DNA from 3 places in the Pantoea sp. RCC30.1 genome. Region 2 is predicted to be linked to each of the others. Evidence: predicted binding sites of a transcription regulator. Region 2 holds the regulator's gene; each other region holds the start of a gene.
The links. The regulator CRP, encoded in region 2, controls carbon source genes, mostly activating them, when cyclic AMP is high. The targets are predictions, from matches to a motif close to ATGTGANNNNNNTCACAT.
Positions count from the first base shown of each region.

Region 1: a site for CRP is predicted at 6,501-6,518, ahead of garD (galactarate dehydratase). Genes of this name have one in related genera too.
Region 3: a site for CRP is predicted at 7,219-7,236, ahead of epd (erythrose-4-phosphate dehydrogenase). Genes of this name have one in related genera too.

Region 1 covers NZ_JBXUHX010000023.1:45,351-55,712, forward strand. Annotated here, with positions in the region: gene AC2LB6_RS18110 (glycerate kinase) at 1-277, opposite strand, end outside; gene garR (2-hydroxy-3-oxopropionate reductase) at 351-1,235, opposite strand; gene garL (2-dehydro-3-deoxyglucarate aldolase) at 1,255-2,025, opposite strand; gene gudD (glucarate dehydratase) at 2,071-3,402, opposite strand; gene AC2LB6_RS18130 (enolase C-terminal domain-like protein) at 3,413-4,759, opposite strand; gene AC2LB6_RS18135 (MFS transporter) at 4,756-6,117, opposite strand; gene garD (galactarate dehydratase) at 6,691-8,250, shown strand; gene AC2LB6_RS18145 (flavodoxin) at 8,318-8,764, opposite strand; gene truC (tRNA pseudouridine(65) synthase TruC) at 8,777-9,556, opposite strand; gene AC2LB6_RS18155 (YqcC family protein) at 9,556-9,885, opposite strand.
Region 2 covers NZ_JBXUHX010000004.1:196,655-207,016, forward strand. Annotated here, with positions in the region: gene ppiA (peptidylprolyl isomerase A) at 1-514, shown strand, start outside; gene AC2LB6_RS06090 (YhfG family protein) at 614-784, shown strand; gene AC2LB6_RS06095 (putative adenosine monophosphate-protein transferase Fic) at 774-1,367, shown strand; gene AC2LB6_RS06100 (aminodeoxychorismate/anthranilate synthase component II) at 1,409-1,984, shown strand; gene argD (bifunctional acetylornithine/succinyldiaminopimelate transaminase) at 2,066-3,286, shown strand; gene AC2LB6_RS06110 (YccS/YhfK family putative transporter) at 3,288-5,363, opposite strand; gene crp (cAMP-activated global transcriptional regulator CRP) at 5,421-6,053, opposite strand; gene AC2LB6_RS06120 (OsmC family protein) at 6,357-6,761, shown strand; gene AC2LB6_RS06125 (phosphoribulokinase) at 7,027-7,896, opposite strand; gene AC2LB6_RS06130 (YheU family protein) at 7,958-8,176, opposite strand; gene AC2LB6_RS06135 (hydrolase) at 8,181-9,173, opposite strand; gene AC2LB6_RS06140 (LysE family translocator) at 9,255-9,857, shown strand; gene AC2LB6_RS06145 (LacI family DNA-binding transcriptional regulator) at 9,859-10,362, opposite strand, start outside.
Region 3 covers NZ_JBXUHX010000018.1:65,179-75,540, reverse strand. Annotated here, with positions in the region: gene AC2LB6_RS16415 (hypothetical protein) at 1-71, opposite strand, end outside; gene speA (biosynthetic arginine decarboxylase) at 355-2,331, shown strand; gene speB (agmatinase) at 2,501-3,421, shown strand; gene AC2LB6_RS16400 (YidB family protein) at 3,613-4,023, shown strand; gene loiP (metalloprotease LoiP) at 4,088-4,843, opposite strand; gene tkt (transketolase) at 5,116-7,110, shown strand; gene epd (erythrose-4-phosphate dehydrogenase) at 7,426-8,445, shown strand; gene pgk (phosphoglycerate kinase) at 8,497-9,660, shown strand; gene fbaA (class II fructose-bisphosphate aldolase) at 9,766-10,362, shown strand, end outside.

The DNA of each region.
Region 1 (10,362 bases), on a different contig from region 2:
CCGCTGCCATTTCGATATAGGCAGTGGACTCATCGCCGGACAGGCCATAAAAGGCGTCGACCTGCGTGCCCAGCGGCCCGGTCACCTTCAGCCTGACGATTTTTCCCTTCGTCGCCGCTACCATCGCTTCTACCGTGCCTTCGCCGCCGTCGGCGACCGGTATTTTCACGTAATGCGCATCGGGGAAGATGTCACGGAAACCCGCTTCAATCGCCGATGCCACATCCAGGGCGGATAAACTCTCTTTATATGAATCCGGTGCGATTACGATTTTCATAGGCAATCCGAGCGCAGTTAATTTATTAAAACGGCTCTGAACCCGTCCGGTTTCGGGAGACCGGCACCGGGTTTTAGCGGGCGATCTCAACCTTCGCTAACTTCTCATAATAGCAGGCCAGCGCGCTGTGGTCGGCGTTACCCTGTCCGTCATTGCGCAGCGCCTGCATCATCTCCATCACCGCCGCCGTCAGCGGCAGATGCGCGCCGATGCTGTGCGAGGTATCCAGCGCATTCGCCAGATCTTTGATATGCAGGTCAATTCGGAAGCCCGGCTTGAAGTTGCGATCCATCACCATCGGCGCTTTGGCATCCAGTACCGTGCTGCCAGCCAGGCCGCCACGAATGGCCTGATAAACCAGATCCGGATTCACACCCGCTTTGGTTGCCAGCGATAACGCTTCAGACATCGCCGCAATGTTCAGTGCAACAATCACCTGGTTAGCCAGTTTGGTCACGTTGCCTGCGCCGATGTCGCCGGTATGCACCACCGATCCCGCCATCGATTTCATAATGTCGTAACAGGAATCGAACACGGCTTTATCACCGCCGACCATCACGGAGAGCGTTCCTTCAATCGCTTTTGGCTCGCCACCACTGACCGGCGCATCGAGCATTTTTATCTGCTTTTCTGCCAGCGCATCATGTACTTCACGGCTCGCCAGCGGTGCAATCGAACTCATGTCGATGACCACCAGGCCTGGCTTCGCCCCTTCGATGATGCCGTTTTTCCCCAGGCAGACGTCGATGACCTGCGGCGAGTTCGGCACCATGGTAATCACCACATCGCACTGCTCAGCCACCTCTTTTGGCGTTTTCGCCACGGTCGCGCCCAGTTTAGCCAGTTCCGCTTCGTTTTCGGTGTTATTGTCGCGTACCACCAGCGAATAACCGGCTTTCACCAGATTTTTACTCATGGGTTTGCCCATGATGCCCAGGCCGATGAATCCAATTTTCATTGCGTTTCCCCTTAATTGATTAGCGCTTAAATTTGTCGCATAACGCCTGCGAGGCGTTGCGGAACATCCCGACATCGCTGCCGACGGCCACAAAGGTGGCGCCCCACTCCAGATAGCGACGCGCGTCCGCTTCCACCGGCGCCAGAATGCCGCTCGGCTTACCGGCAGCTTTGGCACGTTCAAAAATGTGTTTAATCACTTTCAGCACTTCAGGATGCGCAGGCTGGCCGAGATAGCCCAGCGCAGCGGAAAGATCTCCCGGTCCGACAAAAATACCATCCACGCCGTCCACCGCTGCGATGGCGTCAATATTGTCGACCGCCTGCTGGGTTTCGATCTGCACCAGCACCGTGATGTTGTCATTGATAGTGCTGTTGTAATCCGGCAGGGTGCCGTACATGTTGCTGCGGTGCGACACAGAAACGCCGCGGATCCCTGCTGGCGGATAGCGGGTTGAGGCGACCGCCCGCAGGGCTTCCTCTTCGGTCTCGACAAACGGCACCAGGAAATTGTTAAACCCGATATCCAGCAGACGCTTGATGATCACCGGCTCGTTGCAGGGCGGACGCACCACAGGCGCACTGTGGCTGCCTTTCAGCGCCATCAGCTGCGGCACAAACGTCGTGATATCGTTGGGCGCGTGCTCTCCATCCAGGACCAGCCAGTCAAAACCGGCCAGCCCCAGGATTTCAGTAGAGACTGGACTGGCCAGCGCGCACCAGCTGCCAATCAGAGTGTCGCCCGCTAACAGGCGACGACGAAATCCATTCGGCCAGGCTGCATTACTCATGGTTGAACTCCTGTAACGATGGCTCCGCACGGGGAGCCGAAAAGGTTAACGAACCAGGCACGGGCGCTTATTGTCGAACGTCCATCCCGGCACTAAAAACTGCATCGCTTCGGCATCGTCACGCGCGCCCAGTCCCTGCTTCTGATAGAGCACATTGGCCTGCATCACCTGATCCATATCCAGCTCTACGCCGAGACCCGGTTTCTGCGGCACCTGCACCATGCCACCCTTGATCTGGAACGGCTCTTTAGTCAGGCGCTGATTGCCCTCCTGCCAGATCCAGTGGGTATCAATGGCGGTAATCGCGCCCGGTGCGGCAGCGGCAACGTGAGTGAACATCGCCAGCGAAATGTCGAAGTGGTTATTGGAGTGCGAGCCCCAGGTCAGGCCAAAGTCGTGACACATCTGCGCCACGCGCACTGAACCCTGCATGGTCCAGAAGTGTGGGTCAGCCAGCGGAATGTCCACCGACTGCAGCGACAGGGTATGCCCCATCTGCCGCCAGTCGGTGGCGATCATATTGGTAGCGGTAGGCATGCCGGTGGCGCGTCGGAACTCGGCCATCACTTCGCGGCCTGAGTAGCCCTGCTCTGCTCCACAAGGATCTTCTGCGTAGGCCAGCACATCTTTGAGCTGTTTGCCGAGCATGATCGCCTCATTGAGCGACCAGGCCCCGTTAGGATCGAGCGTGATACGGGCTTCAGGAAAACGTTTTGCCAGCGCAGTAACCGCTTCAGCCTCTTCACCGCCGCGCAGCACGCCACCTTTGAGTTTGAAATCGTTGAAGCCATATTTCTCATAGGCCGCTTCCGCCAGACGCACCACGGCATCAGGGGTAAGCGCTTCTTCATGACGCAGGCGATACCAGTCGCATGGATCGTTCTGCTGGTTGTGATAAGGGAGCGACGTTTTATTGCGGTCACCGATGTAGAACAGGTAGCCGAGCATCTCAACGCGGTCGCGCTGCTGCCCGTCGCCCAGCAGCGAGGCGACGTTAACCCCCAGGTGCTGGCCCAACAGATCAAGCAGCGCCGCTTCAATGCCGGTCACCACATGGATCGTGGTGCGCAGATCAAACGTCTGGCTACCGCGCCCGTTCGCATCGCGGTCCGCAAAGGTGGTGCGCACCAGGCTGAGGGTATTTTTGTACTCACCCAGCGTTTTACCGATCACCAGTGAGGCGGCATCTTCCAGCGTCTGGCGGATTTTCTCGCCGCCCGGAATTTCGCCGACGCCGGTGTGTCCGGCGTTATCTTTGATAATCACAATATTGCGGGTAAAGAATGGCGAATGAGCGCCGCTGAGGTTCAGCAGCATGCTGTCGTAGCCTGCGACCGGGATAACCTGCATGGCGGTCACTTTCGGTGTTGAACTCATCTCCTGCTCCTTATGCTGTTGCCCGGCCAAATGCCGGACGCTTGCGATCAAAAGTCCAGCCGGGGACCAGATACTGCATCGCTGTGGCGTCGTTACGCGCACCGGCGGGCAGTGACTGATAAAGCTGATGGGCTTTGTTTACCTGCTCCCAGTCGAGCTCAATGCCCAGGCCAGGCGCATCCGGTACGGCAATTTTCCCGTTGCGGATTTGCAGCGGATTTTTGGTCAGGCGCTGATCGCCCTCCTGCCAGATCCAGTGGGTATCAATCGCGGTAGGATTGCCTGGCGCCGCTGCACCAACATGGGTGAACATCGCCAGTGAAATATCAAAGTGGTTATTGGAGTGGCAGCCCCAGGTGAGTCCCCACTCATCGCACAGCTGTGCAACCCGCACGGCCCCGCTCAGCGTCCAGAAGTGAGGATCCGCCAGCGGAATATCGACCGCATTGACCATTACTGCATGATTCATCTCGCGCCAGTTGGTGGCGATCATATTTGTGGCGACGGGCAAGCCAGTTGCGCGCCGGAACTCGGCCATCACCTCACGCCCGGAATAGCCCTGCTCTGCGCCGCATGGATCTTCAGCGTAGCTCAGCACATCCTTCATCCCTTTACACAGCGTTATCGCCTCATCCAGCAGCCAGGCCCCATTGGGATCGACCGTGATGCGGGCGTCGGGAAAGCGCTGCTTCAGGGCTGTCGCCGTGGCGATCTCCTGCTCGCCGGGGAGCACGCCACCTTTGAGCTTGAAATCTTTAAAGCCGTACTTATCCTGTGCCGCCTCAGCCAGCCGCACCACGGCATCGCTAGTCAGCGCTTCCTGATGACGCAGGTGATACCAGTCATGGCTGGCTTGATCACCACTCAGATAAGGGAGGTCGGTTTTGCGACGGTCGCCGAGATAGAACAGATAGCCCAGCACCGTGACTTCATCGCGCTGTTTGCCCGGCCCCAACAGTTCAGCCACCGGTACGCCCAGGCACTGTCCCAGAAGATCGAGCAGTGCCGCTTCAAGCGCAGCCACCGCATTGACCCGCAGTTCAAAGGTCCAGGCGCCGTTACCAAAGGTAGTGAAGTCAGCCGACTGATTCCCCTTGTGCACCTGCTGCACCAGACGGTTCATTCGGGCAATCTGCTGGCCTTTCACCTGCGGGATCGCCTCTACCAGCGTCTGATAGATGGTGTCGCCGCCGGGGGCTTCACCGACGCCGGTGTGACCGGCGCTGTCGGTGAGAACCACAATGTTGCGGGTAAAGCAGGCGTTGTGCGCACCGCCAATATTGAGCAGCATGCTGTCATAACCGGCGACCGGAATAACCTGCATCTCAGTAATCACGGGCGAACTTTGTGTATTCATAATGCGTCCTTACCGGGCCAGGTTTTCAGTTCGACACGTTTGATATCGCCAGCAATGACCAGGAAACTAAATGCCGCGACAAAGGCATGAATGCCGACATAGACCAGCGCGCCTTCAAAGGATCCGCTGGTGGCAATGATGTAGCCGATGGCGATAGGGGTCACGATGCCAGAGAAGTTACCGAACATGTTGAATAAGCCGCCGCTCAGACCACTGATCTCTTTCGGCGCGGTATCCGCCATTACCGCCCAGCCCAGCGCACCGATGCCTTTACCAAAGAACGCCAGTGCCATAAAGAACACCACCACCCATTCGGTATCCGTGTAGTTACACATCACCATCGAAATGGAGAGCAGCATGCCGAGTACGATAGGCGTTTTACGTGCGATATTGAGCGAGCCGGTTTTACGCATCAGCCAGTCAGAAATCACCCCGCCCAGTACGCCGCCGAGGAAGCCGCACACTGCCGGAATCGAAGCAATAAAGCCCGCTTTGAGAATCGACATGCCGCGCGCCTGCACCAGATAGACCGGGAACCAGGTAATAAAGAAGTAGGTTAAGGCGTTAACACAATATTGACCGAGGTAGATGCCCAGCATCATGCGTGACGTCAGTAGCTGTTTGATCTGGAACCACTTCTCGCTCCAGCTCACTTTGCGGCTATCCTTTTTCACATCCATGTTGATCAGCGCGCCACCCTGCTCCATGTACTCCAGTTCAGCCTTGTTCACGCCAGGGTGATCGGTAGGATCGTGGATGACTTTCAGCCAGATGAAACTGAGGATGATGCCCAGGCCGCCCATGAACCAGAATACGTGCGCCCAGCCCACAGAAGAGACCAGCCAGCCCATAATGGGTGCGAAGATGACGGTGGCGAAGTATTGCGCCGAGTTGAAGATCGCTACCGCCGTGCCGCGCTCCTGCGCCGGGAACCAGGCAGCCACAATGCGGCTGTTGCCCGGGAAGGAAGGTGCTTCGGCCAGACCGACCAGGAAACGCAGAATAAACAGTGACATGATGATGCCGAAGCCGCTGAATAGATCGACGAACCCTTGCAGGAAGGTAAACAGCGACCAGGTAAAGATACTCCAGAAGTAGACGCGTTTTGAGCCGAAGCGATCGAGCAGCCAGCCGCCCGGAATCTGACCAATAACGTACGCCCATGAGAAGGCAGAGAAGATATAGCCCAGTCCGACCGAATCAAGGCCGATATCTTTGGACATCGCCGAACCGGCAATCGAAATGGTTGCACGGTCGCCGTAGTTGAATGAGGTGACGATAAATAACATCACCACAATCCAGTAACGGGCATTGGTGCGTTTCTGCACCGTTTCCGCTGTCTGGCTGAAACTATTCATGATGCACTCCTGAAATATAGCGTGAGCTACATTCGCTCTGACTGCATACACATCGCGTTGGGTATCAGAGAGAAGTTGGGTTAAACACGGCGATCTTGTTGTTTTGGCAAACCTTTATTTATTCATCCGGCTGCAGTCAGAAGCGGCAGTGATGCGCCTCTTCAACCTCTGCGGATGAGTAATACGTCGTGACAGATAACCTGACTTTGGCTAACGGAACTCAGTATAAGAACAGCCTTTGGTGAGCACATTGGCGCATCGCCCTGGAATAACCGATTTATAGAAGTGAATGTATGGCGGATGCACAAAACCCTGCGGTGTGGCTCACGAAAGTGGCAAATACCCGGTCGAAATCTGCCCTGAATAACGCTTCTACCCGCTGTTTGTGAGGCTCTTCACTTGCTTTTGGATAATCGACTCAAAACAGCCGGTTGAATTAACTTAATGGTGGTCATTTGCACAATGCGCCCCTTGACCCGCCTCCCTATACTGAAGCTGGCAAACAAGCGTGTGACAGGTCAGAACATTACAGCGTGCCGCACAAGTACGGTACGACAGACAGGAAGGTGAGCGATGAACCCCAAAACAGATGAACAACCGCTCTATATCAAAGTCCATGAGCACGACAACGTGGCGATTGTGGTCAACAATCTGGGTCTGCCAGCCGGCACGCAGTTTGCGGATGGCCTGACACTCACAGAGCATGTGCCGCAGGGCCACAAAGTGGCGCTGAGCGCGATTAATCAGGGTGCAGAGATCGTGCGTTATGGCGAAGTCATAGGCTATGCATTACGGGATATTGCCCAGGGTAGCTGGATTGATGAGTCTCTTGTCGCGCTGCCGGAGGCCCCTCCGCTGGAGAGTCTGCCGTTAGCCACGCAGGTTCCGCCTGATTTGCCGCCGTTGGACGGTTACACCTTTGAGGGTTACCGCAATGCGGATGGCAGCGTGGGTACGCGTAATCTCCTCGGCATCACCACCAGCGTCCACTGCGTAGCGGGTGTGGTGGATCATGTCGTGCAGATCATTGAACGGGATCTACTGCCGCGCTATCCGAATGTCGATGGCGTGGTCGCCCTTAACCATCTTTATGGCTGCGGCGTGGCGATCAACGCACCGGCTGCAGTCGTGCCAATTCGCACTATTCATAACCTGGCGCTGAATGCCAATTTTGGCGGCGAAGTGATGATCGTCAGTCTGGGTTGTGAAAAGTTGCAGCCGGAACGTTTGCTGACCGGCACACCTGACGTACAGGCGATTTCGCTGGACGATCATGACATCGTGCGTTTGCAGGATGAAAAGCTGGTGGGTTTCGGTGCAATGGTGAATGAGATTCTGCAGGTGGCGGAACGTCATCTCCAGCGGCTCAATCAGCGCCAGCGTGAAACCTGCTCCGCGGCAGAACTGATTGTCGGCATGCAGTGTGGTGGCAGCGATGCGTTCTCGGGCGTGACGGCGAATCCGGCAGTGGGCTTCGCCTCTGATCTGCTGGTGCGCTGCGGCGCTACCGTGATGTTCTCGGAAGTGACAGAAGTGCGTGATGCCATTCACCTGCTGACACCACGGGTGATTAATCAGGAAGTTGGTAAGCGCTTACTGGAGGAGATGGCCTGGTATGACAATTACCTCGACCAGGGCCAGACCGATCGCAGCGCTAATCCGTCGCCGGGCAATAAAAAAGGCGGGCTGGCAAATGTGGTGGAAAAAGCACTTGGGTCGATCGCCAAATCGGGCCGCAGCGCCATTGTCGAAGTGCTCTCGCCCGGTCAGCGGCCTACGCTGCGTGGATTGATTTATGCGGCGACGCCCGCCAGCGATTTTGTCTGCGGTACGCAGCAGCTGGCGTCGGGTATTACTCTGCAGGTGTTCACTACCGGGCGCGGCACACCTTACGGTCTGGCCGCAATTCCAGTGATCAAGATGGCGACGCGCAATGCGCTGGCAGAGCGCTGGCACGATCTGATGGACATCAATGCCGGAACGATTGCGACGGGTGAAGAGAGTATTGAGCAGGTGGGATGGCGACTGTTTGAGTTGATTCTGGACATTGCCAGCGGCAGGAAGCAGACCTGGTCCGATCGCTGGGGTATCCGTAATCAGCTGGCGGTGTTTAACCCGGCACCTGTCACCTGATATCGCGGGACATGCACGCCAGGCTTATCCTGATGCTGCTAAGGCAGAGATAAGCCTGGCGTCGCTATCAGAGCTGCGCGCCCCAGGCTTCAACCCACGGAGAAGTCACCGCTTCCGGCTCAGGATTTTCAGTGGCATCAACCAGTAATACCTCACCGACCCGCTGCGCGCCCTGCTCCTGCAGCAGCGCATCAAAGGTTTTACCCGCGCCACAGAAATGGTCATAACTGCTGTCACCCAATGCAATCACGCCGTAGCGCAGCGCGGGCTGATGACCCAGCTTATCTTTAATCGCATGGAACAGACCTGAAATCGTGTCGGGGAAATCGCCCTGCCCTGTGGTTGACGTGACGATTAACGCCACATCGCTGGCATAATTCTGCCAGTCAGCCAGCGTCGGATCATCAAATACGGTGACGCTGTGTCCCTGCTGTTGCAGTAACGGCTCCGCTTCTTCCGCCACCAGCAGTGCATTGCCGTATACCGTACCCACAAAAATGCCAATCTTTGCCATCTGCTTTCTCCCTTATTCTGAAACGTTATCCTGTCCTGGCGCTGCGTCAAACTCAACCCGCGGCACCTCAGGAATCTGATCCTGCCAGCCAAACTGATTCATCAGGTTCTGCCAGACGCCATCCAGTCCGGCGCGAATCAGCAAAGGTTCACCGGTCACCGGATGGGTCAATGCCAGGCTGCTGGCGTGCAGCATCAATCGGTTAGCGCCGAAATGTTCGGCGGCTCCCCGGTTCTGACGCAGGTCACCGTGCGCGGAATCACCAATAATCGGATGACGCAGGTGTGACATATGGCGACGCAGCTGATGCTTGCGACCGGTTTTAGGGGCCATTTCAACCAGGCTGTAACGCGACGTGGGATAACGACCAATGCCGACCGGCATCTCAACGGTGGCCAGTGACTGATAATCGGTAACCGCAGGCTGTGCAGTGCGAGCTTCAGTGGCGTGCTTGTCAGCAATTTTATCCAGCTCTTCAACCAGCGGATAGTCGAGCGTCCCGCTGCTCTCCAGCCAGCCGCGTACCACGGCGTGGTAGGTTTTCTGCATCTGGTGCTGTTCAAACTGCAGGGAAAGCAGACGTCCGACTTCACTTGAAAGCCCCATCAGCAGCACGCCTGAAGTAGGCTTGTCCAGCCGATGCGCGGTAAAAACATGCTGTCCGATCTGATCACGAACGGTCTGCATCACAAACACCGTTTCATGGCGATCCAGCCAGCTGCGATGAACCAGCCAGCCGCTGGGTTTGTTGACGGCAACCAGCCACTCATCCTGATAGAGTATCTCCAGCATCAGTGGGCAGCATCCTTGATCAACGTATCCAGCTGACGCAGGGTCAGCAACAGCGGCGCAATACCCGGCTGGTCAGGCACCAGCACCACCTCATAATAGGGGGCAACGGCAAAGTTTTGCGGTAACGGATGTCGGGCCGCAATCAGGGCATGCATCCGCGGGACTAACACCCACTGGAGCCACTGCAGCGGCTCCAGCGTATCCAGGCAAAAGGGTTCACGGCTCTCGAGCGCCCCCTCGGCCGGCGGGGTACTCTGCCAGAGATGGTGCTCACGCATCACCGCTTCCAGTTGCTCCAGCCGTTGCGTAATCAATTGTTCAGGCGTCATGCGCCACCTCCAGCGAGCAGTCAAAAATGGGCGGCAAGCATATCACTTGTTGGCACAGGCACAAAAAAAGGGAGCACTGTATAAACAGTGCTCCCGGTTCGTTTGCAGCCATCCTGCTACGTTTATGCTCCCTGCTCTTCCATGACAACTTGTCCAGTGCGAACTCCTGTCGCGCATCGTCCTGATGTATCCTTAGCGTCCTGGCCCACCACCTCTTCTGAGGGGTTCTCATTCTCCACCCTGGAGGTGTCCCTTACTCAATCCTGAGCGATCCTGTTTCGTCCTGAAACCTTCCGTGTGCCGTAAGCTCCGTTACGTTCCTGCCTCATGGCTTATCATCATCCTGACGATATCTGTTTCCTGAGCGTCCTGCAGTGCGAAACATTTTGACAGAACTCGTTATGCGCACAAGGTACTCACAGCAGAACTTTACGAAATGTGCTGCGTAAATTCAGATAAACGCCATTAAGTTGATGA
Region 2 (10,362 bases):
CCAGGCGCTGGCTGCAAAAGGTGACACCCACGTTCTGCTCACCACCTCCGCCGGCAATATCGAACTCGAACTGAATAACCAAAAAGCGCCGGTTTCAGTGAAAAACTTCGTTGATTACGTCAACAACGGTTTTTATAACAACACCATTTTTCACCGCGTGATCCCGGGCTTTATGGTGCAGGGTGGTGGCTTCACCACTGACATGCAGCAGAAGCAGACCAACGCGCCGATCAAAAACGAAGCGGACAATGGCCTGCGTAACCTGCGTGGCACCATCTCTATGGCGCGTACCGCCGATAAAGACAGTGCGACCAGCCAGTTTTTCCTCAACGTCGCGGATAATGCCTTCCTCGACCACGGACAGCGCGATTTTGGCTATGCCGTATTTGGTAAGATTGTGAAAGGTCAGGATGTGGTTGAAAAAATTTCTCAGGTACCGACCAAAGATGTGGGTCCTTACCAGAATGTTCCGTCCAAACCGGTAGTTATCCTCTCCGCTAAAGTCCTGCCTTAACGCTTTTCGTCGCCATCTGCGGATGGCGACCGCCTGCCGGCTCCGGCAAAGCCAGAAATTGCTCTTATACTTAGGGCAAAAACCTGAGCAGGAGGCGGCATGGCGAACAAACTCACCGAAAAACAGAAGGTCACCCTGTGGCAACAGCGGCGTAGCGCCAGCTATCAGGCCAGCTGTCGGCTGGAAGGCTTCTCATCGAATGAAACCAGCGTCAATAGCGATGATGCAGCCGCACGTCTGGCGTCACTGAGGAGGCAATATGGACTCTAATACCGCCGTCAGCCAGGATCCCTACCTGTGGCAGCACGACAACGTGCTGAAAAACCTGCCCGATATTCATGACGCCGCGCAGCTGCGTAAGGCGGAGCTCAGCTTCAGTGCCGCGCGCGCCGCCACGCTGGAGCTGGGTCCCCGTAATCCTGGCTTGCCTTACCTGCGCCAGATCCATCGCACGCTGTTCCAGGATCTCTACAGCTGGGCCGGTGAACTGCGAACCATCGATATCTGGCGTGATGAGACGCCGTTCTGTCATTTCGAATATATCGAAAAAGAAGGCAACGCCCTGATGGCCGCGCTGGAAGAGGAGAAGGGGCTGGCTGACCTGCCACGTGATGCGTTTATTCAGCGCCTTGCTCACTACTACTGCGAAATCAATATGCTGCATCCTTTCCGCCATGGAAATGGTCGTGCGCAGCGGATTTTCTTTGAACAACTGGCGCTGCATGCCGGTTATCTGCTGAACTGGGAAGAGACGGATGCTGAAAGCTGGAAAGCCGCTAATCAGGCCGGAGTAGCCGGAGACCTGGCCCCGCTGGAGCAGGTCTTTGCGAAAGTGGTGAGTGAGGCGGCCTGACCGCGTAGAATAGCGGCGCGGTTTATCATTCTGGATACGTCATGCTGCTGCTTATCGACAATTACGACTCCTTTACCTGGAATCTTTATCAATATTTCTGCGAGCTGGGCGCGCAGGTTCAGGTGGTGCGCAATGATGCCATCACTGTGGAGCAGATGGCGGCGCTGCCGCTGACCCATCTGGTGATCTCCCCTGGCCCCTGCACGCCGTCGGAGTCAGGCATCTCGCTGGCGGCGATCCGGCACTTCGCGGGGCAGCTGCCCGTGCTGGGTGTCTGTCTTGGCCATCAGGCGATTGCGCAGGCGTATGGCGCGCAGGTGGTGCGTGCGCGTCAGGTGATGCACGGCAAAACTTCCGCGATTCAGCACACCGGCCAGGGCGTGTTCCGCAATCTCAATAATCCCCTTACTGTGACACGCTATCACTCACTGATTGTGCAGCGAGATTCTTTGCCCGACGCGTTCGAGGTGACTGCCTGGACGGTGCGTGACGGCGAGCCTGACGAAATTATGGGATTCCGCCATAAAACCCTGGCGCTGGAAGGTGTACAGTTCCATCCCGAAAGCATTCTCAGCGAGCAGGGACATCTGCTGCTGCGCAATTTCCTTGAGCAATAAGTTGCCTTTGATTGATTTTTTATGCATATTTTATGATTATTATTTCAAAGCAACTCGACAATCATCCAGATGGGGTTACTAATGGCAGCGGAAAAAATTGCGGTCACGCGGGAGACGTTCGATAACGTTATTTTGCCTGTTTATGCACCTGCGCAGTTCGTGCCGGTAAAAGGCAAGGGCAGTCGCGTATGGGATCAACAGGGCAAAGAGTATATCGATTTCTCGGGTGGTATCGCTGTCACCGCACTTGGACACTGCCATCCTGCGCTGGTGGAGACGCTGAAAAGCCAGGGCGAGACGCTGTGGCACACCAGCAACGTCTTCACCAACGAACCGGCGCTGCGTCTCGCCAGTAAGTTAATCCAGGCCACCTTTGCTGATCGCGTCTTCTTCGCCAACTCCGGTGCCGAAGCCAACGAAGCCGCGTTTAAGCTGGCGCGCTACTACGCCTGCAAACGTCACAGCCCATTCAAAAGTAAGATCATCGCCTTCCATAACGCTTTTCATGGCCGGACGCTGTTTACCGTCACGGTCGGCGGACAACCAAAATATTCTGACGGATTCGGCCCGAAACCGGCGGATATCGTCCACGTGCCGTTCAATGACCTGGACGCAGTGAAAGCGGTGATTGACGATCATACCTGCGCCATCGTGGTTGAACCGATTCAGGGTGAGGGCGGCGTGGTGCCCGCGACGCAGGAGTTTATGCAGGGACTGCGTGAGCTTTGCGATCAGCATCAGGCGCTGCTGGTGCTGGATGAAGTGCAGAGCGGCATGGGACGCAGCGGCAAGCTGTTCGCCTATGAGCATTATGGCATTCAACCCGATATTCTGACCTCAGCCAAAGCGCTGGGCGGCGGTTTCCCGGTCAGCGCCATGCTGACCACCAACGAGATCGCCTCGATCATGGCGCCGGGCGTGCACGGCACGACCTATGGCGGCAATCCGCTGGCCTGCGCCATCGCCGAAACGGCACTGGATATTATCAATACGCCGGACGTGCTGGCGGGTGTCGGGATGCGTCGTCAGCATTTTGTTACGGCGCTGAAGGCCATTGATGCGAAGTATGATCTGTTCAGCGACATTCGCGGCAAGGGGCTACTGATTGGTGCAGCGCTGAAACCTCAGCATGCCGGCAGGTCGCGCGACATTCTGAATGCCGCCGCCGCTGAAGGCGTGATGGTGCTGGTAGCCGGAACCGACGTGATGCGTTTTGCCCCGTCACTGATTATCGAACCGGCCGACATTGAAGAGGGCATGAGCCGCTTCGCCACCGCCGTCGGCAAAGTGCTTAACGGCTAGCTTAGTTTTTACGTAAGCGTCTGATTAGCCAGCGGCCATGTTGTGGTCGCTGGTTCCACGCCAGCGATGAAATGGTGTACATCACGCTCAGATGATCGAGAATGCGTCGTACATGTTGCTCCACCACCGTGATCGGTCCCTCGCTGATATTCTCCAGGTCATCCAGCAAATTCACCTGTGAGCTTTCACCATCATATTCCAGCCGCTGCTGACATCGCTGCAGCGCGATTTCACAGGATTGCAGATAGCGTTCAGCCAATGCGGTCGTCAGCATGGTGTGCTCACGCGCCAGAATCGTTATCGCATTGATATGCTCGACAATAAACTGGCTGTGCGTGACCCAGAGCCGCATATCACTCAGGTAGCGGGAGTTGAACGCGGGTTCCTGCATCGCCTGATTTAGTGAGTTAAACAGCGCATTATGCGCCTGATTAACCTTCACGCGCTGATAAGCCAGTTTCTCCGATGACTGTTCGTCGCCCAGTAACAGCCGCAGCGCATCCTGATAGGTTTCCAGCGCGTCATGGGCATTCTGCCGCAATAAGCCGCTCTGCCACTGCGGCCACAGCCACAGCATCCCGCCAAAGGCAATCAGACAGCCCATCAGCGTATCCATCAGTCGCGGCAGCAGGAACTGCGCGCCGTTCAGCGACAGCAATTGCAGCGAGTAAACCGCCGTGACCGTAAATCCAATCATCGACCAGCCATAGAACTGGCGGGTAAAGCGATAGCTGATAAAGGTTATCGCCAGCATGATCAGCAGCACTACCGACTCCGGCACCGCCATGCGCAGCGTCGCGGCCGCGATGACCAGACCAGCAAAGGTGCCCAGCGCCCTATGCTGGATGCGGACACGGGTGGCGCTGTAGCCGTTCTGGCTGACGAACATAATGGTCATCAGGATCCAGTAGGGTTTGGGGATGTTGAAGAATAGCGCCAGCGCGCTGCCCAGCATCAGCATTACCGCAAAGCGACCGGCAGTGCGCAGTGCCGACGAGCGAAACGAGAGATAACTGCGCAGCGCCGGTAACAGCGGCAGACGACGCTGGCGATCCGCCATCAGATCGCGTTGATACAGCGGTTTCTGGGTGCGCAGGACACGCGCAATGCGGTTGAAGTGGTAAAGGCAGAAGTTACCCACCGGATTGTCGGGATGCTGATGGGCGATCTTCTCCAGCGCACCGAGCTGTTTATCCATCGCAAAGCGATCGGGGAGCTGGTGATAAAGGATGTTATCCGCCAGCACCCGCAGCCGGGCAGAGATGGTTTTGGCGTTCCAGCGGATCACCGCTTCGGCATGGCTCTGTTCGACCAGCTTCTGCACCTCTTCCGGCCGATGCAGGCTGACGGAGATATGCTCCTGCAGATCCAACGCCACCTGAAAGGCGCGCGTCAGCCTCTTATGGCTGTGATCGCGGCTTGCCGACAACATGTGCATCTGCTGATAGCAGGTGTTGATCAGATCGACCACTTTCTGCTGACGAGCCAGCAGCGGCGGCAGCGCCTTTTCCGGATCGGTGAGCTGCGTGAGCAGGGTATATTTGGCGTCGCAGTAGTTAGCCAGCTCACGATAGATCAGGCTGAGGCTCTCGCGCATCGGCTGCTCTTTCCACAGCCAGAACCAGAACCAGTTGAACAGCCCATACCAGAGCGTACCGCCGATATAGAGCAGCGGGGTGACATAGATGGGCATGCGGCCAATCAGGCTGAGGGTGAAGATGGCGGCGATAAGGGTGCCGGGCAGCAGGCGGCCATGCAGCGGGCTGATTTCACCGGTGACGCCCAGCAGCAGAGGCATAGCGAAGAGGATCAGCGGCAGTGGAATCGCATGCAGGGTAAGCCACTGAATCAGAAAGCTGCCGAGGGCAAACAGGCTGCCGCCAACAATCAGGCGTTTGAAGAAGCGTTTGTGTGGGGTATCCAGACCGGCGATGTTGCAGCAGGCGGGCACTAACGAGAACAGCAGACCTTTTTGCAGGTCGCCAGCTAGCCAGCCCAGCGCTACCGGCAGACAGAGCACCAGCGTTTGCCGCAAAGCGTAGTTAACTTCAGGATGGTAAATGATTCGACGCCACATCGGCCCAACACAAACAATAACGGCGTGATGTTGCCATCACGCCGTGGGTGACAGGAATTAGCGGGTGCCGTAAACGACGATGGTTTTGCCGTGTGCGGAGATCAGATTCTGATCTTCCAGCATCTTCAAAATACGGCCCACGGTTTCGCGTGAACAACCAACAATCTGGCCAATTTCCTGACGAGTGATTTTAATTTGCATACCGTCGGGATGCGTCATGGCATCTGGCTGCTTCGCCAGGTTGAGCAGGGTCTGTGCAATGCGTCCGGTTACGTCGAGGAAAGCGAGGTTACCCACTTTTTCAGACGTGACCTGCAGGCGACTCGCCATCTGCGCTGAGAGTCGCATCAGGATGTCGGGGTTAACCTGGATCAGCTGACGGAATTTCTTGTAGGAAATCTCCGCCACTTCGCACGCGCTTTTCGCACGTACCCAGGCGCTGCGCTCCTGGCCTTCTTCGAAGAGGCCAAGCTCACCAATAAAATCGCCCTGATTCAGGTAGGAAAGAATCATCTCTTTGCCTTCTTCATCTTTAATCAGAACCGCGACGGAACCTTTCACGATGTAGTAAAGCGTTTCTGCTTTTTCACCTTGGTGAATCAGCGTACTTTTGGATGGATACTTGTGAATATGGCAATGGGACAGGAACCATTCGAGTGTAGGGTCTGTTTGCGGTTTGCCGAGAACCATTCGCTATTATCCTCTGTTGTAATCGTGCCCAAAATACAGGGGGCAGTTTTCCCTGTCAGGCGGTGAAAGCTTCAAGCGTTTCCATTTCAGGAAATTATTCGGGCCGCATCAGGCGCAGTGCGCATCATTCTTCCCGGCTTCGCCATCGGGTGACGAAAAATATTTTCAGCACTGTTTGTAGCACAGCTTTTGCCGACTGTCTTCTGTTGTCTCGCTTCAGCTAAGAGTGGATTTCTCTGGATTGCTGTTTACCAGGCGAAAGCGTACTCTTGCGAGAAAACTGCGTATTCCGGAGCAAAAATCATGCAGGCAAGAGTGAAATGGGTAGAAGGGCTGACATTCCTCGGAGAATCCTCATCCGGCCACCAGATACTGATGGATGGCAATTCGGGTGATAAAGCGCCCAGCCCAATGGAGATGGTGCTGATGGCGGCTGGCGGATGCAGCGCGATTGATGTGGTATCAATTCTGCAAAAAGGCCGCAACGATGTGGCTGATTGTGAAGTAAAACTGACCTCAGAACGTCGTGAAGAGGCGCCGCGAATCTTTACGCACATCAACCTGCATTTTATCGTGAGTGGTAAAGCGCTCCAGGATAAAGCGGTCTCACGCGCGGTGGATCTTTCTGCTGAAAAATATTGCTCTGTGGCCATTATGCTGGGTAAAGGTGTGACGATTACGCATAGCTATGAAGTGATTGAGCTTTAGTAGCCGCAAGGGTCATTGCCGACCTGCTAACTTCACTTCCAGTATCTGATGCAGGTTGCTTTAAGACTGTGCCTGCGCAGGAAACCGGGTCAGATCGGAAAGTCGTTTAAGCCAATCCCTGGCCGCTCGGCCCGCGCCTTCCCTGGCGCGGGACGCTTTCCTCTTCTGGCCCGGTTCCCTGCGTGTTAAGCTTTTTCGCTGCTGTCAGATTCATCCTGCATTGGCATTGGCATTGGCATTAGTCTGGAAAGGCCCTTTTGACCTCTTACTCTATCCGTTTACCTTCCATCAGCCGCTTCACCAGAGGCCCCATGATCAACTCCATCGCCAGCCCCATTTTGCCGCCCGGCACGACCAGCGTATTGATATGCGAGATAAACGAACCCTGAAGCATCGCCAGAAGGTAGGGGAGGTCGATATCGTCCAGCGCCTGAAAGTGAATCACCACAAAGCTCTCATCCAGTGAAGGAATAGCGCGGGCAGCGAAGGGGTTTGAGGTATCGACGGTCGGGACGCGCTGAAAGTTGAGGTGAGTGCGTGAGAACTGCGGCGTGATGAAGTTGATGTAATCCTCCATCGAGCGCACCACGGAATCCATTACCGCTTCACGTGAATGACCGCGCTCGCCAGTGTCGCGCACCAGCTTCTGAATCCACTCCAGGTTAACAATCGGTACCACGCCCACCAGCAGATCGACCTGTTCGGCCACGTTGTGCTGCGCCGTCACCACGCCGCCGTGCAGTCCTTCATAGAAGAGAATGTCGGTGTTCTGCGGCAGCGGCTGCCAGGGCGTAAAGGTGCCGGGCACCTGATTCCACGGCACTGCTTCATCGTAGGTGTGCAGATATTTACGCGACTGGCCCTGTCCGCTTTGACCATACTCTTTAAAGCTCTGTTCCAGCAGGCCAAAGTCATTGGCTTCCGGCCCGAAATAGCTGACATGACGTCCTAAATCGCGCGCCTTACGAATCGCCATATCCATTTCAGGGCGGGTAAAGCGGTGAAAGCTGTCACCTTCCAGCTCGGCCGCATGAAGATCGAGCTGCTGAAAGATTTTGCGAAACGCGAGGCTGGTGGTGGTGGTTCCTGCGCCGCTGGAACCGGTCACCGCGATAATGGGATGACGTGCAGACATAGAAAAGCTCCCTGTGAGGTCGGGCGATGAGCATTGTTATCATGAAATGGTGCCGGGTGCATCAGCCACGAAATTCTTTGCGTGGCATGATATTGACCGATTCATGCAGTTCCGACCACACCAGCACCACTTCGCCGGTTTCCAGCTGGCGTCGTACATCAGCCACCTTGTCCAGCAGGCTGCGTTCCTGTTCGCCATAGTCCGTGCCTTCGCGCAGCACAAAGGTTTCAATCAGATTTTCAAGGGTCTCAGGTGAGACCTGTTGCCAGGGAATAATCACGAGATCAGTTATCCAGAAAAGGGGTGAGCCACTGCGGGATGCGCTGTTCCAGCCACATTTCAGGCTGGCGTAACGTGCCGCCGACAAAACCTACGTGGCCGCCGTGGGGTGTCAGTTGATAAGTAATAGTGGCAGATAATTGGCTGCTGTGCGGAATGACCTCATCACTCATGAAGGGATCGTCTTTGGCGTGAATGATCAGCAGCGGTTTCTCTGCGTGCTTCAGCCAGGGCATGGCGCTGGCACGATGATAGTAATCGGCTGCATCGACAAAGCCGTGGGCGCGGGCAGTAATCGCATCATCAAAATCGCGGAGTCGTCGCAGCGCTTTCAGTTGCGCCAGATTGACCGGCAGCGTGTCCGGCCAGGCGTGCAGTTTGCGGCGGGCATTTTTCTTGAGCTGCGCCAGCAAATAGTATTGATAGAAACGTGAGAAGCCGCGTTCCAGTTTCACGCTGCACGGTTCCAGCAGCAGCGGGGCGGAGACAATCACGGCTGCATCCACCTCAGCGGCTGCGCCCTGCTGGCCCAGCAGGCAGCCCAGCATGTTGCCGCCCAGCGAGAAACCGACGGCAGCGGTGGAAACGTGGCCCCAGCGGGTGCGCAGCCAGTGCAGGAAGAAGCGGGCATCTTCAGTTTCGCCCGAGTGATAGATGCGATTGAGCCGGTTAGGTTCGCCGCTGCAGCCGCGAAAATGCATGACCACGGCCAGCCAGCCGCGCGCGCGGCAAATGTTCATCAGGCCATGAATATAGGGGCTGTGAAAGCTCCCCTCCAGCCCATGGAACAGCACGACGCGTGGTTTATGTTGCGCCAGTTGTGGATCTTCGCTCCAGGCGAGATCGACGAAGTCGCCATCCGGCAGATCGAGTCGCTGCCAGTGAGGAGCAAAGGTGGTACGCCGACGTAACAGGCGCGGCAGCATCGTCTGCAGGTGCGCGTTGCGCAGACTGTCAGGTGGTGTGAAGTACTCGTTTTCCGGTCCGGTAAATTTCATGTGTTAAAAGCTTGTCTGTTCCATATCACACTGTTAGCTTCGATAAGTTTTTTCTTGCAGGGTAAGGAGTACCCGATTGCCATGGAACTGAGTCTTTTCTTATCAATGTTGGGATTTCTTTGGGTTGCGGCCATTACGCCGGGTCCCAATAATATGTTACTCACTGCCTCGGGCGCTAATTTTGGCTTTCTGCGCACCATTCCGTTGATGATTGGCATCATGATCGGCATGCAGGTGATGCTGCTGATGGTGGCCTTTGGCGTAGGCGGTCTAATCCTGCTCTACCCTTCGCTGCACCTGGTGCTGAAAATCGCCGGTAGCCTCTATCTGCTCTGGCTCGCGTGGAAAATTGCTACCGCCAGTTATGAAAAACTGGAAACTGACCAGGCGCCGGATGCGCCGATGCCGTTCTGGCAGGGTGGGTTGCTGCAGCTGATCAATCCCAAGGCCTGGCTGATGGCGCTGGGCGCGGTCGCCAGCTTCAGTCTGTCCGGTGATGCGTATCGCCATTCGGTGGTGGCGATAAGCGTCGGTATGTTTCTGGTTAATCTGGTCTCGGGCGTGATCTGGATGGGATTTGGCGCGATGATCGGCCGCATTCTGCGCAGCCGCCGCGCCTGGAAAATCTTTAACCTCGCCATGGGGCTGCTGACCGCCGCCTGCGTGCTGTTAATCTGGCACTAAGTCAGCTGGACGCGCGTTCAACGCGCGTCCAGGGCAGCACCTCACGGATCACTGGCGCGTTCGGGTTGCGGATTTTCTGCAGCAGCAACTGAACGCTGCGCGCGCCCAGCTGGTTCATCGGCTGCTCGATGGTGGTCAGCGGGGGATTGAGGCTGCGGGTAAACGGCACGCCATCAAACCCGACCACCGCCAGATCTTCCGGCACGCGCAGACCCGCTTCCAGTGCTGCATGAACCACGCCCACCGCCAGCACATCTGAAACCGCAAACACTGCATCTGGCCGTTCCGGCAGTGCCATGAGTTCTCTCAGTGCCTGGCTGCCTGCCTCACAGGAGATTTCGTGGGTATAAGCGATGCCAGACCACGCATATCCCAGCTCTTCAATCGCCTGCCGGTAGCCCTTTTCACGATGATGTGAGTAGAGGTAACGCATATCGCCATTGACCAGCCCGATGCGTTTACGCCCTTTCCCCGCGAGATAATGGACGGTGTCGCGGGCTGCCTC
Region 3 (10,362 bases), on a different contig from region 2:
GCTCTCTCCTGCCTCCCATCTGTTTCTTTTTCCTGCCGACAATATGTCCGATGCGGTAATTTTACCGACACAGGCGCCGGCTAATCTTTATCTCTGCTCTACCAGTTTTGTCTCTTCTCTGCGTCCGCGCAGCGGAACGACGCAGGTTATCCATGGTCAATACCAAACAGTTAAATGTTCTCTGTTTAAACGGAGATGGCCAGGGTGTTTTACACTTAACTCTCATGCGTGAATCGCGCTGACGGCAACGTCAGGTGAACAGGACAATGCGTTTAATGTGGCAACAGGTTTTCAGATTAGCGGCCATAAAGCCGGTTAACAGTTTTATCTTTCAACGGAAAATTGAGGTTCGCGATGTCTGACGACATGAAGAATATCAAAGGTTCGTCAGCTGGCGAACAGGGTGCACTCCGCTCCATGCAGGAGGTTGCAATGAACGATCAGGATGCGAGCAAAATGTTGCGTACGTACAACATCGCCTGGTGGGGCAACAACTATTACGACGTTAACGAACTGGGCCACATCAGTGTCTGCCCCGATCCGGATCGTCCGGACGTGCGCGTCGACTTAGCCCGCCTGGTTAAAGAGCGCGAAGCACAGGGTCAGCGTCTGCCCGCCTTGTTCTGCTTCCCACAGATTCTGCAGCACCGTCTGCGCTCGATTAACGCTGCCTTTAAACGTGCGCGTGAATCGTACGGTTACAAAGGTGACTACTTCCTGGTTTACCCGATCAAAGTCAACCAGCACAAACGCGTCATCGAATCGCTGATCCACTCGGGCGAACCACTGGGACTGGAAGCAGGCTCTAAAGCAGAGCTGATGGCCGTGCTGGCGCACGCCGGTCAGACCCGCTCGGTGATCGTCTGTAACGGCTATAAAGACCGCGAATATATTCGTCTGGCGCTGATTGGCGAGAAGATGGGCCACAAGGTCTATCTGGTTCTGGAGAAGATGACGGAAGTGCGACTGGTGCTGGAAGAAGCGGAGCGTCTGAATGTGGTGCCGCGTCTCGGTATCCGTGCGCGTCTGGCTTCACAGGGCTCCGGTAAATGGCAGTCGAGCGGTGGCGAGAAGTCGAAGTTTGGCCTGTCTGCGACGCAGGTGCTGAAGCTGGTTGAAATCATGCGTGAAGCGGGTCGCATCGACAGCCTGCAGCTGCTGCACTTCCATCTGGGTTCGCAGATGTCCAACATCCGCGACATCGCAACCGGCGTGCGTGAGTCGGCGCGTTTCTACGTCGAACTGGCGAAGCTGGGCGTTAACATCAAATGCTTCGACGTCGGCGGCGGTCTGGGCGTCGATTACGAAGGAACGCGCTCGCAATCTGACTGCTCGGTCAACTATGGCCTGAATGAGTATGCCAACAACGTGATCTGGGCAATTGGTGCGGCCTGTGATGAGCACGGTCTGGAGCATCCGACCGTGATTACCGAGTCCGGGCGTGCTGTGACTGCGCACCACACGGTGCTGGTCTCCAATATCATTGGTGTGGAGCGTAACGAGTTCAGCGAACCCGAAACGCCGGATGCGGATGCGCCGCGCCCGATCCTCAGCATGTGGGAAACCTGGCAGGAGATGCACGAGCCAAGCACCCGCCGTTCGCTGCGTGAATGGCTGCACGACAGCCAGATGGATCTGTTTGATATCCATACCGGCTACTCGTCTGGTACCTACGATCTTAAGCAGCGTTCATGGGCCGAGCAGCTCTATCTGAGCATCTGCCACTATATTCAGCAGCATCTCGATCCAAGCAACCGTGCGCACCGTCCGATCATCGACGAACTGCAGGAGCGGATGGCGGATAAAATCTACGTTAACTTCTCGCTGTTCCAGTCAATGCCGGATGCGTGGGGTATCGATCAGCTGTTCCCGGTACTGCCGCTGGAAGGGCTGAACAAGAAGCCGGAGCGCCGCGCCGTGCTGCTCGACATCACCTGTGACTCCGATGGCACCATCGATCACTATGTGGATGGCGACGGTATCGCAACTACCATGCCGATGCCGGAATATGACCTGGATAACCCGCCAATGCTGGGCTTCTTCATGGTCGGGGCTTATCAGGAAATTCTGGGCAACATGCACAACCTGTTCGGTGACACCGAAGCGGTGGATGTCTACGCACGCGAAAATGGCGATGTGGAAGTCCAGCTCTCCGATGAAGGCGACACCGTGGCGGACATGCTGCGCTACGTGCAGCTTGATCCTAACGAGCTGATGGCGCTGTTCCGCAATCAGGTGCAGGCGTCCGATCTCGACGAAGAGCTGCGCGCGCAGTTCCTGGAAGAGTTTGAGAGCGGCCTCTACGGATACACCTATTTAGAAGATGAATAATCGACCCTGGCAGCCCGCAATCGCATATTGCAGTTGCCGTTAACTATGTCGATAATCTGACTCACTCAATCCCTTCCTCGTCGGGCCTAACGACGCGGAGGGGATTTTTTTATCTCAGCCTTAATGGTTTGCGGGCCTGGCCCGACTTACGCACATAGAGAGAGCAATTATGTATAACACTCTTGGCAATCAGTACGACAACTCCCTGGTGTCTAACGCTTTTGGCTTCATGCGGTTTCCGCTGAATTTCCAGCCTTACGACAGCGATGCCGAGTGGGTTATCACCGGCGTGCCGTTTGACGCTGCAACCTCGGGTCGTCCGGGCAGCCGCCTGGGCCCGGGCGCAATTCGCCAGATCTCCACCAATCTGGCCTGGGAAGGCTGCCGCTGGCCGTGGGATTTCGACCTGCGTCAGCGTCTGAACGTTGTCGACTGTGGCGATCTGGTTTACGCCTTCGGTGACTCGCAGGATCTCTCCGACAAGTTACAGGCCCACGCGGAAAAACTGCTGGCCAATGGCAAGCGCATGATGACCTTCGGCGGCGACCACTACGTTACGCTGCCACTACTGCGTGCCCATGCTAAACACTTCGGCAAGATGGCGCTGGTGCATTTCGATGCGCATACCGACACTTACTCCAACGGCCCGACCTTCGACCACGGCACCATGTTCTTCACCGCGCCGAAAGAAGGTCTGATCGATCCACAGCACTCTGTGCAGATCGGTATCCGTACCGAGTTCGACAAGAGCCTGGGCTTCAACGTGCTGGATGCGGCGCAGGTCAATGACCGCAGCGTTGACGATATCCTTGCCGAAGTGAAACGCACCGTCGGCGATCTGCCGATCTATCTGACCTTCGACATCGACTGTCTGGATCCGGCGCATGCGCCTGGCACCGGCACGCCGGTGATTGGCGGTCTGACCACTGATAAAGCGACCAAGCTGATCCGTGGCCTGCAGGGCATGAACATTGTCGGCATGGATCTGGTGGAAGTGGCACCAGGTTACGATCATGCTGATCTGACTGCACTGGCGGCGGCGACGCTGGCGCTGGATATGCTGCATGTTCAGGCTGCGAACAAAGGCTAATCCCGTCCTGAGCCTGCCGGGTCAATCCGGCAGGCTTTGTGCCGCCACCTGAAGCGGCGCAGTGCCAGTAACGATCTCCATCCGCTTTACCCATCCAGATTTTTTCTCCTTGTGATAGCGCACGTACCTCAGGCGTACCCACGCATCAGCAACTAAACTGACTGATATCTATTCTCAACGTGGAGGCAATCATGGGCTTTCTTGATGAACTGGCGGGATCGCTGCAGGGCACGCAGAGTGACGGACATCTGCCCGGACAACTGCAGGCGGTCTGGCACTGGGTTCAGGAGCAGGGCGGTATTGAAGTGCTGCTGCAAAAATTCCAGCAGGGCGGGCTGGGTGAGGTGTTTGGTTCGTGGATCGGCACCGGGGCGAATCAGCCGGTAGAACACAGTGACATCCACTCTGCATTTGGTCAGGCTGAGCTGCAGTCACTGGCGGATAAGCTGGGAACCGACGTTAAGGGCGCAGCGGGCACGCTGGCGGTTATTCTGCCGCAGCTGATCGACAAAATGTCACCCCAGGGGCATATGGATGAAGCGTCGCTGCACGAGAACAAACTCGATTTAGGTTCGATGGTGGATCAGATATTCAAACGCTAGAACAGTGATACTGACCAGACATGTTTTACAGGCGCATGCACCGTGCATGCGCCTGAGTAATGCGTTACTTCGCGTCAGCAGCAATACGCTCACGGATGTGCGCGGCACGTGCTTCAGAAGCGGGGTGCGAGTCAAACATTGAGCTCTGACGTCCCTGTTCCAGCTTCGCCAGTTTTTCGAAGCTGGTCACCAGACCCTCGGGATTGATGTTGCGCTTCTTCATCAGATCGTAAGAGTAGTCATCTGCCTGTGATTCCTGGGTCTGGGAGAACTGAGCATTAACCAGCTTCTCACCCATTTCACCCAGTTGAGACTGCGACAGTGAACCGATCACACCGCCTACTGAGGCCGCTGCCGTGCGGGCTGCGGTGGTGGCATACGCCAGCTGCATCGCCTTACGCGTATGGCCTAATGCCACGTGGCCCATCTCATGGCCCAGCACACCTTCCACTTCATTGTCGGTCATCATATCCATCAGGCCGCTGTAAACGCGGATACAGCCGTTTGCCATCGCCCAGGCGTTGACATCTTTGGTCTGATAAACCTTGTAGTTCGCCGGTACGCCGTTGATGTTGTCACCCAGGGCGGCGGCGATCTTGTTCAGACGCTGCTGATACTCACTGTTAGCGGGCGCAATCTGATTGTCTTTGTCCATCTGCTCACAGGATTTGTCGCTCAGTTGCTTAACCTGATCGTCGCTCAGGCTATAAGCCTGATACGCCTGCGCACCCGACTGCATCAGCGCATTATTGTCTAAACCCTGACAGCCGCTAAGCAGCGTCGCCAGGCCAAGTGCTAACACCATTTTTTTGATTTTCATGCTGTATCCCATTCATAACAAGGTAAGAAAAAACAAACACCTGAAACTCAGTCAGGTGAATAAACGATTTGGTTATAGCGTGCCAGTCTGCACTTTGCTAGCAGAGTTGGCCGGAAAAGCCATACGAAGCGGTGACATTTAGCGTTTTACAACATGTACTTTTGATCCGATTTTCATGTACATTGATGGGCAACTTTTTCCTTGTTTTGCCCGGTAACTCATTAATAACAATAAGTTAAGGTGCGAAGCATTAATCCGACCTGGAGTAGAAAATGCCCTCTCGTAAAGAGCTTGCCAACGCCATTCGTGCGTTAAGTATGGATGCAGTACAGAAAGCGAAATCGGGACATCCGGGTGCCCCAATGGGCATGGCGGACATCGCTGAAGTACTCTGGCGCGGCTACCTGAACCACAACCCAACCAATCCGCTGTGGGCTGACCGCGACCGTTTCGTGCTCTCTAACGGTCACGGCTCAATGCTGATCTACAGCCTGCTGCACCTGACCGGCTACGATCTGCCACTGAGCGAGCTGGAAAACTTCCGCCAGCTGCACTCTAAAACTCCAGGTCACCCGGAATATGGCTACACCGTGGGCGTTGAAACCACTACCGGTCCGCTGGGGCAGGGCATCGCGAACGCCGTCGGCTTCGCCATTGCTGAGCGCACGCTGGCAGCACAGTTCAACCGTCCGGATCATGACATCGTAGACCACAACACCTATGTCTTCATGGGCGATGGCTGCATGATGGAAGGTATCTCGCACGAAGTCTGCTCACTGGCGGGTACGCTGAAGCTGGGCAAACTGGTTGCGTTCTATGATGACAATGGTATCTCTATCGATGGTCACATTGATGGCTGGTTCACCGATGACACCGCTAAGCGCTTTGAAGCTTACGGCTGGCACGTAGTGCGCGGCGTGGATGGCCATGATGCAGATGCAATTGCTAAAGCGATCGACGAAGCGAAAAGCGTCAGCGACAAGCCTTCACTGCTGATGTGCAAAACCGTTATCGGCTTCGGTTCACCGAACAAAGCGGGCACCCACGATTCACACGGCGCACCGCTGGGCGATGACGAAGTGGCACTGACCCGCAAACAGCTGGGCTGGAACCACGCACCCTTCGTTATTCCATCTGACATCTACGCTGAGTGGGACGCGAAAGAAGCGGGCAAGGCGAAAGAAGCTGCATGGGATAAGAAATTCGCTGCGTATGCGCAGGCACATCCTGAACTGGCTGCCGAGTTTAAGCGTCGCGTGAGCAACGAACTGCCTGCTAACTGGCACGAAGAGTCTCAGAAATTCGTTGAGCAGCTGCAGGCGAACCCGGCGAAGATCGCCAGCCGTAAAGCCTCTCAGAATGCTATCGAAGCCTTTGGTAAAATCCTGCCGGAATATCTGGGCGGTTCAGCCGACCTGGCACCGAGCAACCTGACTATCTGGTCTGGCTCAAAGCCAATCAACGAAGATGCTGCAGGTAACTACATCCATTACGGCGTGCGCGAGTTCGGTATGACCGCCATCGCCAATGGCCTGGCGCTGCACGGCGGCTTCCTGCCTTACACCGCCACCTTCCTGATGTTCGTTGAATATGCGCGTAACGCAGCGCGTATGGCGGCACTGATGAAGATCCGTCAGATCATGGTCTACACCCACGACTCTATCGGTCTGGGCGAAGATGGCCCGACGCATCAGCCGGTTGAGCAGATGGCGAGCCTGCGTACCACACCAAACATGAGCCTGTGGCGTCCATGTGACCAGGTTGAATCCGCAGTGGCGTGGAAATATGCTATCGAACGTCAGGATGGCCCGACGGCGCTGATCTTCTCCCGTCAGAACCTGGCGCAGCAGGAACGTGATGCTGTACAGCTGGCTAATGTGACGCGCGGGGGTTACGTGCTGAAAGATTGCGACGGTACACCTGAGCTGATTCTGATCGCAACCGGTTCAGAAGTTGAACTGGCTGTCGGTGCCTGGGACAGACTCACCAGCGAAGGCCGCAAAGTGCGCGTGGTCTCTATGCCGTCAACGGATGCTTTCGACAAGCAGAGCGATGAGTACCGTGAATCTGTACTGCCTAAAGCGGTCAGCGCTCGCGTTGCTATCGAAGCGGGCATCGCTGATTACTGGTTCAAATACACCGGCCTGAACGGCGCCATCGTGGGTATGACCAGCTTCGGCGAGTCTGCTCCTGCGGATCAGCTGTTCACGTTGTTTGGCTTTACCGTCGACAACGTGGTCGCGAAAGCGAAAGCGCTGCTGGCGTAAAAACCGGCCGGGCGGGTCTGCTCCCGTCTGGCAGTGAAATTAAAGGGACGAGCCTTTCGTCCCTTTTGTTTTTTTATTCCTTCAGTAATAAACGTTACAGGCTTAAATTTGTGACGCAGATCCAAATTTAAGCAGTCAGATTGATCGCAATCATTCCTGTTATTCCTTCCTTCTATTATTCTGGCTGAACCGTTTCAGTCGCCGGGCACACCGCCCTGATTTCGGACAATGCCGGGTAAGAATCTCCTGTACAAAGTGCAGTGAAACGCTCAGGCTAACGGCACGTTTTTTTCAGTCTGACGTGGCAGGAGAGAAATGACGGTACGGGTAGCGATAAATGGTTTTGGCCGGATTGGACGCAACGTCCTGCGCGCGCTCTATGAGACGGGCCGACGTGCAGAGATCACCGTGGTCGCGATTAACGAGCTGGCAGAAGCCACCGGTATGGCGCACCTGCTGAAATACGATACCAGCCATGGCCGTTTTGCTTTCGATGTCCGCCAGGAGCGTGATGTTATGTGGGTGGGGGGCGATACCCTGCGCATTTTGCACCGTGCAGAAATAGCCGATTTGCCATGGCGTGAACTCGATGTGGATGTGGTGCTGGACTGTACCGGCGTCTATGGATCACGGGCTGATGGCGAAGCCCATCTGCAGGCTGGTGCCAAAAAAGTGCTGTTCTCTCATCCCGGCGGAAACGATCTCGACGCCACCGTCGTGTTCGGTGTTAACCAGCAGGATCTGACCGCCAGCGACCGCATCGTTTCCAACGCTTCCTGTACTACCAACTGCATTATCCCGGTCATCAAACTGCTGGATGATGAGTTTGGTATCGAATCCGGCACCGTCACCACGATCCACTCGGCGATGCACGATCAGCAGGTGATCGACGCCTATCACAGCGATCTGCGCCGGACCCGCGCCGCCAGTCAGTCGATCATCCCGGTGGATACCCGTCTGGCGGCCGGCATTACCCGTATTTTTCCGAAATTCAACGATCGCTTTGAGGCGATAGCCGTTCGCGTCCCGACGATTAACGTGACGGCCATTGATCTCAGCGTTTCTGTGCATAACGCGGTAACGGCGTTTGACGTTAACACCTTGTTGCGAAGCGCGGCAGAAGGGGCATTTCGTGGTATAGTTGACTACACGGAATTACCGTTAGTCTCAGTAGATTTTAACCATGATCCGCACAGTGCCATTGTGGACGGAACACAAACGCGGGTCAGCGGTCAACACCTTATCAAGACACTGGTCTGGTGTGACAATGAATGGGGCTTTGCTAACCGAATGCTCGACACGACGTTAGCGATGGCCGCAAGCGGTTTCAGGTAAGACGCGGTTTGCGTCTGGCAAAACTTATGAGAATCAACGAGAGGATTCACCATGTCTGTAATTAAGATGACCGATCTGGATCTGGCTGGTAAACGCGTTCTGATCCGTGCCGATCTGAACGTACCAGTTAAAGAAGGTAAAGTGACGTCTGATGCACGTATCCGTGCTTCTCTGCCAACCATTGAAGCGGCGTTGAAACAGGGCGCGAAAGTAATGGTTACCTCTCACCTGGGTCGTCCGACCGAAGGTGAATACAACGAAGAGTTCTCGCTGCTGCCGGTAGTTAACTACCTGAAAGACAAGCTGAGCGGCACCACCGTCACCCTGGCAAAAGATTACCTCGATGGCGTTGAAGTCGACGCTGGCGAGCTGGTTGTGCTGGAAAACGTTCGCTTCAACAAAGGCGAAAAGAAAGATGACGAAGCACTGTCTAAAAAATATGCGGCCCTGTGCGACGTATTCGTGATGGACGCGTTTGGTACTGCGCACCGCGCGCAGGCTTCTACCCACGGCGTTGGCAAATTTGCCCCTATCGCCTGTGCCGGTCCGCTGCTCTCTGCAGAACTGGAAGCACTGGGTAAGGTCATGAGCAACCCTGAGCGTCCGCTTGTGGCTGTAGTAGGCGGTTCTAAAGTCTCTACCAAATTTGACGTGCTGCAGTCTCTGGTCAAAATCGCGGACACCGTGATTGTAGGCGGCGGCATCGCGAACACCTTCGTGGCCATCGACAACAATGTCGGTAAGTCACTGTATGAACCCGACTTCGTTGAAGCGGCTAAAGGCCTGCGCGATCAGCACGGTATCCCGGTTCCAACTGACTCACGCGTCGGCACAGAATTCTCTGAAACTGCGCCAGCAACCGTGAAAAAGGTTTCGGAAGTGGCGGATAACGAAGAGATTATGGACTTCGGCGATGAAACCGCTCAGGCCATGGCTGCCATCCTGAAGGATGCGAAAACCATCCTGTGGAACGGCCCGGTAGGCGTGTTTGAATTCCCTAACTTCCGTAAAGGCACCGAGATCGTGGCTAACGCCATTGCAGACAGCGATGCTTTCTCTGTTGCAGGCGGCGGCGATACCTTAGCGGCTATCGACCTGTTCGGCATCGAAGACAAAATTTCCTACATCTCTACCGGCGGCGGCGCGTTCCTTGAGTTCGTGGAAGGCAAAAAACTGCCTGCAGTTGCTATGCTGGAAGAGCGTGCGAAGCAGTAATCCTTTGGGGGCGATGCCACGCGGCATCGCCTGAAGTCTTGCCCGTCTGGGCGTTTAAATCGACGTTCCTCAAGGGGAACAACGGTCACGAAACAGGACACAATCATGTCTAAAATTTTTGATTTCGTAAAACCCGGCGTTGTCACTGGTGATGACGTACAGAAGATCTTCAAAGTTGCGAAAGAGAACAAATTCGCACTGCCAGCCGTAAACTGCGTCGGCACCGACTCTATCAATGCGGCACTGGAAGCAGCGGCGAAAGTCAAAGCGCCAATCATCATCCAGTTCTCAAATGGTGGTGCTGCATTTATCGCCGGTAAAGGCTTCAAGACTGACAAACCACAGGGCGCGGCAATCTTCGGCGCTATCGCGGGTGCACACCATGTTCACCTGATGGCTGAGCAGTATGGCGTGCCGGTTATCCTGCACACTGACCACTGTGCCAAGAAACTGCTGCCATGGATCGACGGTCTGCTGGATGCGGGTGAAGAGTACTTCCAGAAAAACGGTAAGCCACTTTTCTCTTCTCACATGATCGACCTGTCAGAAGAGTCACTGGAAGAGAACATCGAGATCAGCAGCAAATATCTGGCACGCATGGCGAAACTCGACATGACGCTGGAAATCGAACTGGGCTGCACCGGTGGTGAAGAAGATGGCGTTGATAACAGCCACATGGACGCTTCTGCCCTCTACACCCAG